One region of the Streptomyces sp. G5(2025) genome, then DNA from elsewhere that is predicted to be linked to it. Evidence: riboswitches for the same ligand, from Rfam matches in the RefSeq annotation. Region 1 holds a riboswitch; the other holds the start of a gene.
The links. Region 1 has a riboswitch for cyclic di-AMP ahead of ACOBQB_RS32600 (NlpC/P60 family protein). Riboswitches for the same ligand answer to the same signal wherever they lie in the genome.
Positions count from the first base shown of each region.

Region 2: it holds a riboswitch for cyclic di-AMP, as region 1 does, so the genes downstream of both, ACOBQB_RS24925 (transglycosylase family protein) here and ACOBQB_RS32600 (NlpC/P60 family protein) in region 1, are expected to answer to the same signal.

Region 1 is NZ_JBMUZT010000006.1:4,765,156-4,769,359, forward strand. Features, by position in the region: gene ACOBQB_RS32590 (NlpC/P60 family protein) at 1-545, opposite strand, end outside; gene ACOBQB_RS32595 (hypothetical protein) at 891-1,244, shown strand; gene ACOBQB_RS32600 (NlpC/P60 family protein) at 1,338-2,576, opposite strand; cyclic di-AMP (ydaO/yuaA leader) riboswitch at 2,585-2,740, opposite strand; gene pcrA (DNA helicase PcrA) at 2,996-4,204, shown strand, end outside.
Region 2 is NZ_JBMUZT010000006.1:3,128,742-3,132,945, forward strand. Features, by position in the region: gene eno (phosphopyruvate hydratase) at 1-713, opposite strand, end outside; gene ACOBQB_RS24925 (transglycosylase family protein) at 1,043-1,768, opposite strand; cyclic di-AMP (ydaO/yuaA leader) riboswitch at 1,773-1,959, opposite strand; gene ACOBQB_RS24930 (transglycosylase family protein) at 2,144-3,271, opposite strand; gene ACOBQB_RS24935 (cytochrome P450 family protein) at 3,389-4,204, opposite strand, start outside.

The DNA of each region.
Region 1 (4,204 bases):
TGTTTCCTCAGGTCCGCCTGGCGCGCGCGGAGGGTGGCCAGGCGGCCATCGGCCTCGGTACGCAGCTGGTCCAGCTCCTGGAGCCTCTTGCGTACGCCGCTGAGGGCCGCTGCCTGGCGGCTGCCCGCCCGGTCGGCGAGCGAGGCACGGTCCAGGAACTGGTCGGGGTCGGAGGAGAGCGCGAGCTGCACGGAGGGGTCGATGCCGCCCGCGCGGTACTGCGCTGTGGCGTACGCACCCAGGTCGTTGCGGGCGGCGTTGAGTTTCTCCACCTTGCGGGCCGCCTCGTCGCGCAGCTCGTCTAGCGACTTCTCGACCTTTTCGGCCTTCTCCTTCGCGCCGTTGTACTTCTCGGTGGCGATCTCCGCCTCACGGTAGAGCGTGTCGACCCGGGACTTCACCTCGGCGGGGCTGAGCCGGGGGTCCGCGTGCCCGGAGCCGTCGAACGCGGCCATCGAGGCGGCTCCCGCGAGAGCGAGGGTGGCGGCGGTGCGGGCCGTGTGGCCGCTGAGCGAGCGCTGCCTGGGCTTACGGTGCGCTGCCACGAAAGGGCTCCTTAGCTGGCCGGCGGCGGCCCGCACAGGGGGAGCGGGCCACCGCCGGGTTTCTCGGCGGTGGTGGCCGACTGCCGCCCTGAGCGGGGCGGCGGTGGGGAGCCGGTCACCTGGGGGAGGACGCTAAACCGGGGCGTCACGGTCTGGAGGCGGATTGTGCGCAACTGCCGGGGAATGTCGGAATCGTGACCACGCCTGTTCGCGCCGCTGACGGGTCAGGGGCGCCTTCGCGGACAGCCGTGACCAATGTGGCAGTTTGTGCCCTGTCGGTCCGACGGAAGGTGCTATGGGCCCGCCTGTGAGGGGCGGCACGGGTCCGGGCTAGGCTCCGGCCTCATGGACGTACTCATCCATCTCTTCGTCGGCCTGCACATCATCGGTATCGCTTCACTCCTGGGCGGCTTCCTGACTCAGATGAAGCAGATGGGCCAGGGCACCGCCCGCTTCAGTCCCGCGATGCTGCACGGCGCGCTGGTCATGCTTGTCACCGGTGTGGCTCTCGTGGGCCTCAACCAGGCTGACGACAACCCGGTCAACAACGTCAAGATCGGCATCAAGATGGCCGTGCTGATCGTGATCCTCGCGCTGGTCTACGTGAAGCGGGACGAGGAGAAGACCGACAAGGGCGTGTTCGGCGCGGTGGGGCTGCTGACCACGGCGAACATCTTCATCGCCGCGCTGTGGACCTGATCCTGCGGACGTGCGAACGGCCCTCTACGCGCGCGTGGCCCGCGCTCCCGACGGAGCGCGGGCCACGCGCGCGTAGAGGGCCGTTTTCCGCGGCTACGCCGGGCGCACCACGCTGTGGATCGGCATGGAGCAGATCGACTCGACGCGGATCTTCGCACCCGGCTTCGGGGCGTGGATCATCTTGCCGCCGCCGATGCAGATCCCCACGTGGCTGATGTCGTCGTGGAAGAAGGCCAGGTCACCCGGTTCGGCGTCGGCGGTTTTCACGGTCGTGCCCGCCTTCGCCTGGTCCCATGTGGTGCGCGGCAGAGTGATCCCTGCGGCCTTCCACGCGTCCTGGGTGAGCCCGGAGCAGTCGTAGGAGTCGGGCCCGGTCGCGCCCCAGACGTACGGCTTGCCGATCTGCGCCTCGGCGAACGTGATGACCTTCGCGGCCTTGGTGGCGTAAGTGCCGTCGGTGCGTCCGGAGCCGGAGCCGGAGCCGGTACCGGAGTCCGAACCCGAACGGGTGTCCGTGTCGGAGTCACGGCCAGAGTCAGACTTTGGGACCGCCTCCTCCGCCTTGCGCTTGTGCTCCGCCTCGGCGGCCTCCTTGCGGGCCAGTTCCTCGGCCTTGCGCTTGGCCTCCCGCTCCTTTTTCCGCTCGATCGCGGTGAGCCGGGCCCTCTCCTCGGCGGTCAGCTCCGAGAGCAGCTCGCGCGCCTCGCCCAACTTCCTCTGGACGGTCTGCTTGCTCGTCCTGAGGTCGTCCCGCGAGTCGCTCAGCGTCTCCAGGTTCCGTGCGGCCTTCGTGCGCTGCTTCGTCGCCGACGCCTGCTGCGTCCGGTAGTCGTCGACGGCCTTCTTCTGCCGCTTGGTCAGCCGGTCCATCAGGTGGTTCTGGTCGACGTAACCCTGCGGGTCCTCGGCGAGCATCAGCGTGGCGGTGCGGGAGACGGCCCCGGTGCGGTACTGCGCGGCGGCGAAGGAGCCGAGCTCCTGGCGTGCCTCGTTCAGCCTGCCCGCGCGCCTGGCCACGTCGTCGAGCAGCCGGTCGGCCTTCTTGCGCTGCTTCCCGGTCTTCTCCTTGGCCGCGTTGTACTTCTGGGTGGCCATGCCCGCTTGGTGGTACAGGTCGTCGACCTTCTGCCGCACCTCTTCGAGACTGGGCTTCGCCGGTATGGAGGGCGCCGCCTGCGCGCTCTGTGACAGGAGTGCCACGGAGGTGAGGGCGGCCGTCGTGATGCCGACGGCGGGAGCAGTGCGTACTCCAGGCATCCCGGCCATCCCGGCCATTCCGGTTATTCCTGCTGTTCCGGTTGTCCGGGTCCGCGGTTTGCGGTGCGACGCCAAGGGAGGCGACTCCTTCCGTAGACCGCCTACCGGGTTAGCTGTCGGGTTCGGGCGAGTGGTCCGGAAGGCTGCCCTACAGTCCCGTACTTCGTACGGGACCGATTCACCCCAAGTTTTCGGTGGGTCCCCGGCTCCGAACATGTCGGACTCGGCGGAGGCAGCCCGTTCCCGGCGGGATTCGCCGGTGGGGGGACGAGCGGCCCGCGGGGCACGCTAGCCAACTTGTGTGACGCGTGTGAAGGTTGATGTTCGATATGCCCGATACATTTTCGTTACGTCGCGGGGCTCCTGGCCGGGGCGGGCGGTCGCGTGGCAGGGCGTGACCGGACGCGGGCGGGGCGTAGGCGGGGCGGGTTCCGGAGGAAGGTGGCCGGAACCCGGGGCGGGTTGTCAGTGGGGCCGCCTAGACTCGGGAGGCGATGAGCAGCCTCTTTGATGACAGCTTCCTGGCGGACCTGCAGCCTTCCCGGGCCGCGGGCGAAGAGCCCCCGCCGCCGCCCGAGGACAGTGCTCCGGAACCGATTCCGGACGACCTGTTCAGCGGGAAGTTCGACGTGCCCATGACCCGGGACACGCACTACCGCGACGGAGCCCCGCGCCCGGTCATCGACCCGGCGACGCTCCTGGAGGGGCTGAACGAGAACCAGCGTGCGGCGGTCGTGCACGCCGGCTCCCCGCTGCTCATCGTCGCCGGCGCCGGTTCCGGCAAGACCCGCGTGCTGACCCACCGCATCGCGTACCTCCTCGCTGAGCGCGGTGTGCACCCCGGCCAGATCCTCGCGATCACCTTCACGAACAAGGCCGCGGGCGAGATGAAGGAGCGCGTCGAGCAGCTCGTCGGCCCCCGGGCCAACGCGATGTGGGTCTCGACCTTCCACAGCGCCTGCGTCCGCATCCTGCGCCGCGAGTACAAGAAGCTGGGCTTCACGTCCTCCTTCTCGATCTACGACGCCGCGGACTCCAAGCGTCTGATGGCCCTGGTCTGCCGCGACCTGGACCTCGACCCGAAGAAGTTCCCGCCGAAGTCCTTCAGCGCCAAGATCTCCAACCTGAAGAACGAGCTGATCGACGAGGAGGACTTCGCCGGTCAGGCGGCGGACGGTTTCGAGAAGACCCTCGCCCAGGCCTACGCCATGTACCAGTCGCGCCTGCGCGAGGCGAACGCCCTGGACTTCGACGACCTGATCATGACGACGGTCCACCTCCTGCGCGCCTTCCCGGACGTCGCCGAGCACTACCGCCGCCGTTTTCGGCACGTCATGGTCGACGAGTACCAGGACACGAACCACGCGCAGTACGCCCTGGTGCGCGAGCTGGTCGGCCCCTCCGGAGGCGAGGGCCGTGATTCCGGCGAACCCGGCGAACCGGCCGAGCTGTGCGTGGTGGGTGACGCGGACCAGTCGATCTACGCCTTCCGCGGCGCCACCATTCGCAACATCCTCCAGTTCGAGGAGGACTACACCGACGCCACCACGATCCTCCTGGAGCAGAACTACCGCTCCACGCAGACGATCCTGAGCGCTGCGAACGCGGTCATCGAGCGGAACGAAAGCCGTCGCCCGAAGAACCTCTGGACCAACCAGGGCGCGGGCGCCCGCATCACCGGCTATGTGGCCGACACCGAGCAC
Region 2 (4,204 bases), 1.6 Mb from region 1:
GCGATCTGCTCGCCGGGGACGTAGCCGGCCTCCTTGACGGCCTCAAGGATGAGGTCCAGGGCGGCGCGGTTGGAGTCGAGGTTCGGGGCGAAGCCGCCCTCGTCGCCGAGGCCGGTGGCCAGGCCCTTGCTCTTCAGGACCTTCTTCAGCGTGTGGTAGACCTCGGTGCCCCAGCGCAGCGCCTCGGAGAACGACTCGGCGCCGATCGGCGCGATCATGAACTCCTGGATGTCGACGTTGGAGTCGGCGTGCGACCCGCCGTTGAGGATGTTCATCATCGGGACGGGCAGCAGGTGCGCGTTCGGACCGCCGAGGTAGCGGAACAGCGGCAGGTCGCTGGCCTCGGAGGCGGCGTGCGCGACGGCGAGCGAGACGCCGAGGATGGCGTTGGCGCCGAGGGAGCCCTTGTTGTCGGTGGCGTCCAGGTCGAACATCGCCTGGTCGATCAGGCGCTGCTCGGTGGCGTCGTAGCCGACGAGCTCCGGGCCGATCTGCTCGATGACGGCGAGGACGGCCTTCTCGACACCCTTGCCCTGGTAACGGTTGGGGTCACCGTCACGGAGTTCGATGGCCTCGAAGGCACCGGTGGAGGCACCGGACGGGACGGCGGCACGACCGGTGCTGCCATCGTCGAGGCCGACCTCGACCTCGACCGTGGGGTTGCCTCGGGAGTCCAGGATTTCCCGGGCTACGACGACGTCGATGGACGGCACGAGCATCTCCTTCTGGGAGTGTGACGCGTAAACACGATTACGCCGGGCCGCTTCGGCCCTGCGTCTCCTGAGCCTAACCGGCCCGGAGCCTTCGGCCAGCCGACCGCCCGCCCCCTGGGACACGCGAGGCCCCAAATGGCTGGGAAACAGGGCGTAAGCCCACGTTTTCTACTCGCTGGTAGCGAACAAGGGGACCGAGCGGGGTGCGGACATGGCCCCGCCCCGGTGCGTACGGGGGATATGCGCACCGGGGCGGGGAGCCCGTGGGGACGGGGAGCGCGGCCGTGCTTCCGCCGAGGCACGGCCGCTTCTTCGGGAGGGAGCCGGGGTCAGCTCAGGTGGAGCTGCTGGCCCGGGTAGATGAAGTCGGCGTTGTCGATGATGTCGCCGTTGAGCTTGTAGACCTTCTGCCAGCCGCCCTTGACGTCGTGCGCCTCAGCGATCTTGGACAGCGTGTCGCCGGTCTTGACCTTGTACTCGCCGTCGCCCTTCTCGACCGTCTTGCCGGTCGGCGTCTCGACGGTCTTCTTGGACTCGGTCTGCGGCGCGGGCTGCGGCTTCGGAGCCTGCTGCGGGGCCGCCTGCTGCTGCGGGGCGGCCTGCTGCTGCGTCTGCTGCGGCTTCGGGGCCTGCTGCGTCTGCTGCTGCGGGGCCTGCTGCTGCGGGGCGCCACCGTTGTACGCGGCACCCGAGAGGCCGACGCCACAGTGCGGCCAGGCACCCTTGCCCTGGCCGGCGAGGACCTTCTCGGCGATCGCGATCTGCTGGGCCTTGGAGGCCTTGTCCGCGGTGGGCGCGTACTTCGTGCCGCCGTACGCGGCCCAGGTGGAGGGCGAGAACTGCAGGCCGCCCTGGTAGCCGTTGCCGGTGTTGATCGACCAGTTGCCGCCGGACTCGCACTGGGCGACGGCGTCCCACTCAGCGCCGGTGGCCGCGGAGGCCGAACCGGCGGCCATCAGCGGGGCGGCCACGGCGGCACCGGTGACACCGGCGAGCGTGACGACACGGGTGGCCTTGGACGGACGACGGTGCTTGCCCTTGCTGGAAAACAGCATGAGTTCATCCCCTCACCGACGCCTGCGAGGTGAGCTGTCGGGTTCGGGCCAGTGAAGTTGCCCGGCCGCACTTCTTGAGTGCGACTTCACCCCTAGCCGGTCCCGTACGTCCCGCTCCTCCTCGGAGCTCGACGTCCGGACCCGGCGGCTTACCTTGGGTCCCCCGCTCCTGCCTACGGCGCTCGAAGCGACGACTGTTCCCGTCCGGCCGTTGGCAGGATTCGGCGTACCGACCGGCGGGGCCCACCAATGGCGGGCGGTGACGACGGTAATCACGCGATCCCCGGAATTTCAAAGGCGATCAGGGCTTCTGAGACCCATCTCTCACTCGCACCAATACGGACATACAGCGCGAAGCGACCAGTAGACGGTTCGTCAATTACCCTTACTTTTCGCCCAAATCGAGGCTCTGACCGGGGAGAATGAGGTCCGGGTCGGCTCCGACGGTCTTCTTGTTCTCGGTGTAGAGCTCGTGCCAACCGCCCTCGACGTCCAGGTCGTCCGCGATGGCCGACAGGTTGTCACCGGAGCGGACCGTGTACGTCCCGTCCGCGACCTTCCCGGTGCGCTCGGCACCACGCGAGGCGTGCCGGCCCGCACGGTCGCCGCCGCTGCCGCCCTCGCTGCCGGAGGAGGGGTTCTCGTCCGCGCGGTCGCCGCGGTGGCGGCCGGGGGCGGAGTCGCCGGAGGGGGCGGCCGGGTCGTCGGACCCGGGGAAGTGTTGTCCGTCCGACCGGACTTGCCGGTGCGGTCCGCTCCGGCCTCGCCGTTGTCGCCCTTGCCTCCCTTGCCTCCCTTGTCGTGATTCTTGTCTCGGGAGGTGTCGTGCGAACCGGGCGTGTCGTTGCTCGCGCCGTCGGAGGAGGCAGGGGCTTCTGACGTGTCGTCGGAGGCCTTGCCGGAGGACTTGTCGGTGTTCTTGCCCGTGCCGTTGCCGGAGCCCTTGTCGGCGTCCTTGGCGGAGTCCTTGGCGGCGTCCTTGGCGGCGTCCTTGGCGGCGTCCTTGTTGGTGTTCTCGTCCGCCTTCTTGCCCTTGGACTCCTTGGGCCCCGTCGGACCGTTCGTGTCCGACGGGTCGGCGGGCTCCGGGGCGACCGGGTCGCCCGGGTCGACGTCGGCCGCCGCACCGCCATCGGTGAGCCCGGCGATCGGGGCGCAGCTCGGCCAGGCTCCCGGGCCCTGCCCGTCGAGGATCCGCTCGGCCACGGCGATCTGCTGGGACTTGGAGGCCTGGTCGGCGCTCGGCGCGTAGTCGAGGCCGCCGTGCTTCTCCCACATCTCCTCGGAGAGCTGGAGTCCTCCGTAATAACCGTTCCCGGGGTTGGCGCTCCACGCGCCGCCGCTCTCGCACTCGGCGAGCTTGTCCCACGTGACCGTCTCGGCGGCGCTCGCGCTGGTGGCTCCGAGCAGCGGGATGGCGATGGCGGATCCGGTGACTCCTGCCGCGACGATGAGGGCCGGGGCCTGGCGGGGGCGTCGGTGACGACCATTGCCGGAGAGCATGCGGTTGCCTTTCAGGAGACTGTTACGGCGACTTGGGCACCGGGTGCCCGAGTCGACGTGAACGTAGCCGCACTCGAACGCTTGTCACAAGTCGATGCAGCGGAGATCACGCGAACATCACAGTTGTGACGCCTCGTCAGGAGGCTGGTGTTCCGGTGCCGTTTTCTGTGCGTCTGTGAACTTCACCGGCAGCGTGCGCAGTCCCCGCATGATCAGCCCGCCACGCCACCGCAAATCCGCCGGATCGGCCGCCAGTTGCAGCTCGGGCAGGCGCCTGAGCAGCGTCGCGAGGGCGGTCCGGCCTTCCAGGCGGGCGAGCGGGGCGCCGAGGCAGTAGTGGATTCCGTGGCCGTAGCCGAGGTGCTGGTTGTCGCCGCGGGAGAGGTCCAGGGTGTCGGGCCGCTCGAAGCGTTCGGGATCGCGGTCGGCGGCGGCGAGAACGACGAGGACGGGGTCGCCCACAGCGATCCGCTGTCCGCCGATGGTCAGCTCCTCGGTGGCGAACCGCCAGGTGGCCAGCTCCACGGGGCCGTCGAAGCGGAGCAGTTCCTCGACGCCGGTCTCCAGCAGGCCCATGTCGCCCCGCGCCAGCGCCTCCTGTAGCCGTGCGCGCTGCTCGGGGTGGGTGAGGAGGGCGTACATGCCGTTGCCGATGAGATTGACGGTGGTCTCGAAGCCGGCGAAGAGGAGGATGAAGGCCATGGCGGCGGCCTCGTTCTCCGTGAGGTGCTCGCCGTGGTCGGAGGCGCGGATGAGGCCGGAGATGAGGTCGTCGCCGGGGTCGAGGCGCTTGCGGTGGATCAGCTCGGCGAGGTAGCCGCGCATCTTCTTCACGGAGCGGGCGACGCCGCCGCGGGGTCCACCGCCGTGTCGGATCATCATGCCCGCCCAGTCCCGGAAGTCGTCCTGGTCCTCGCGGGGGACGCCGAGCAG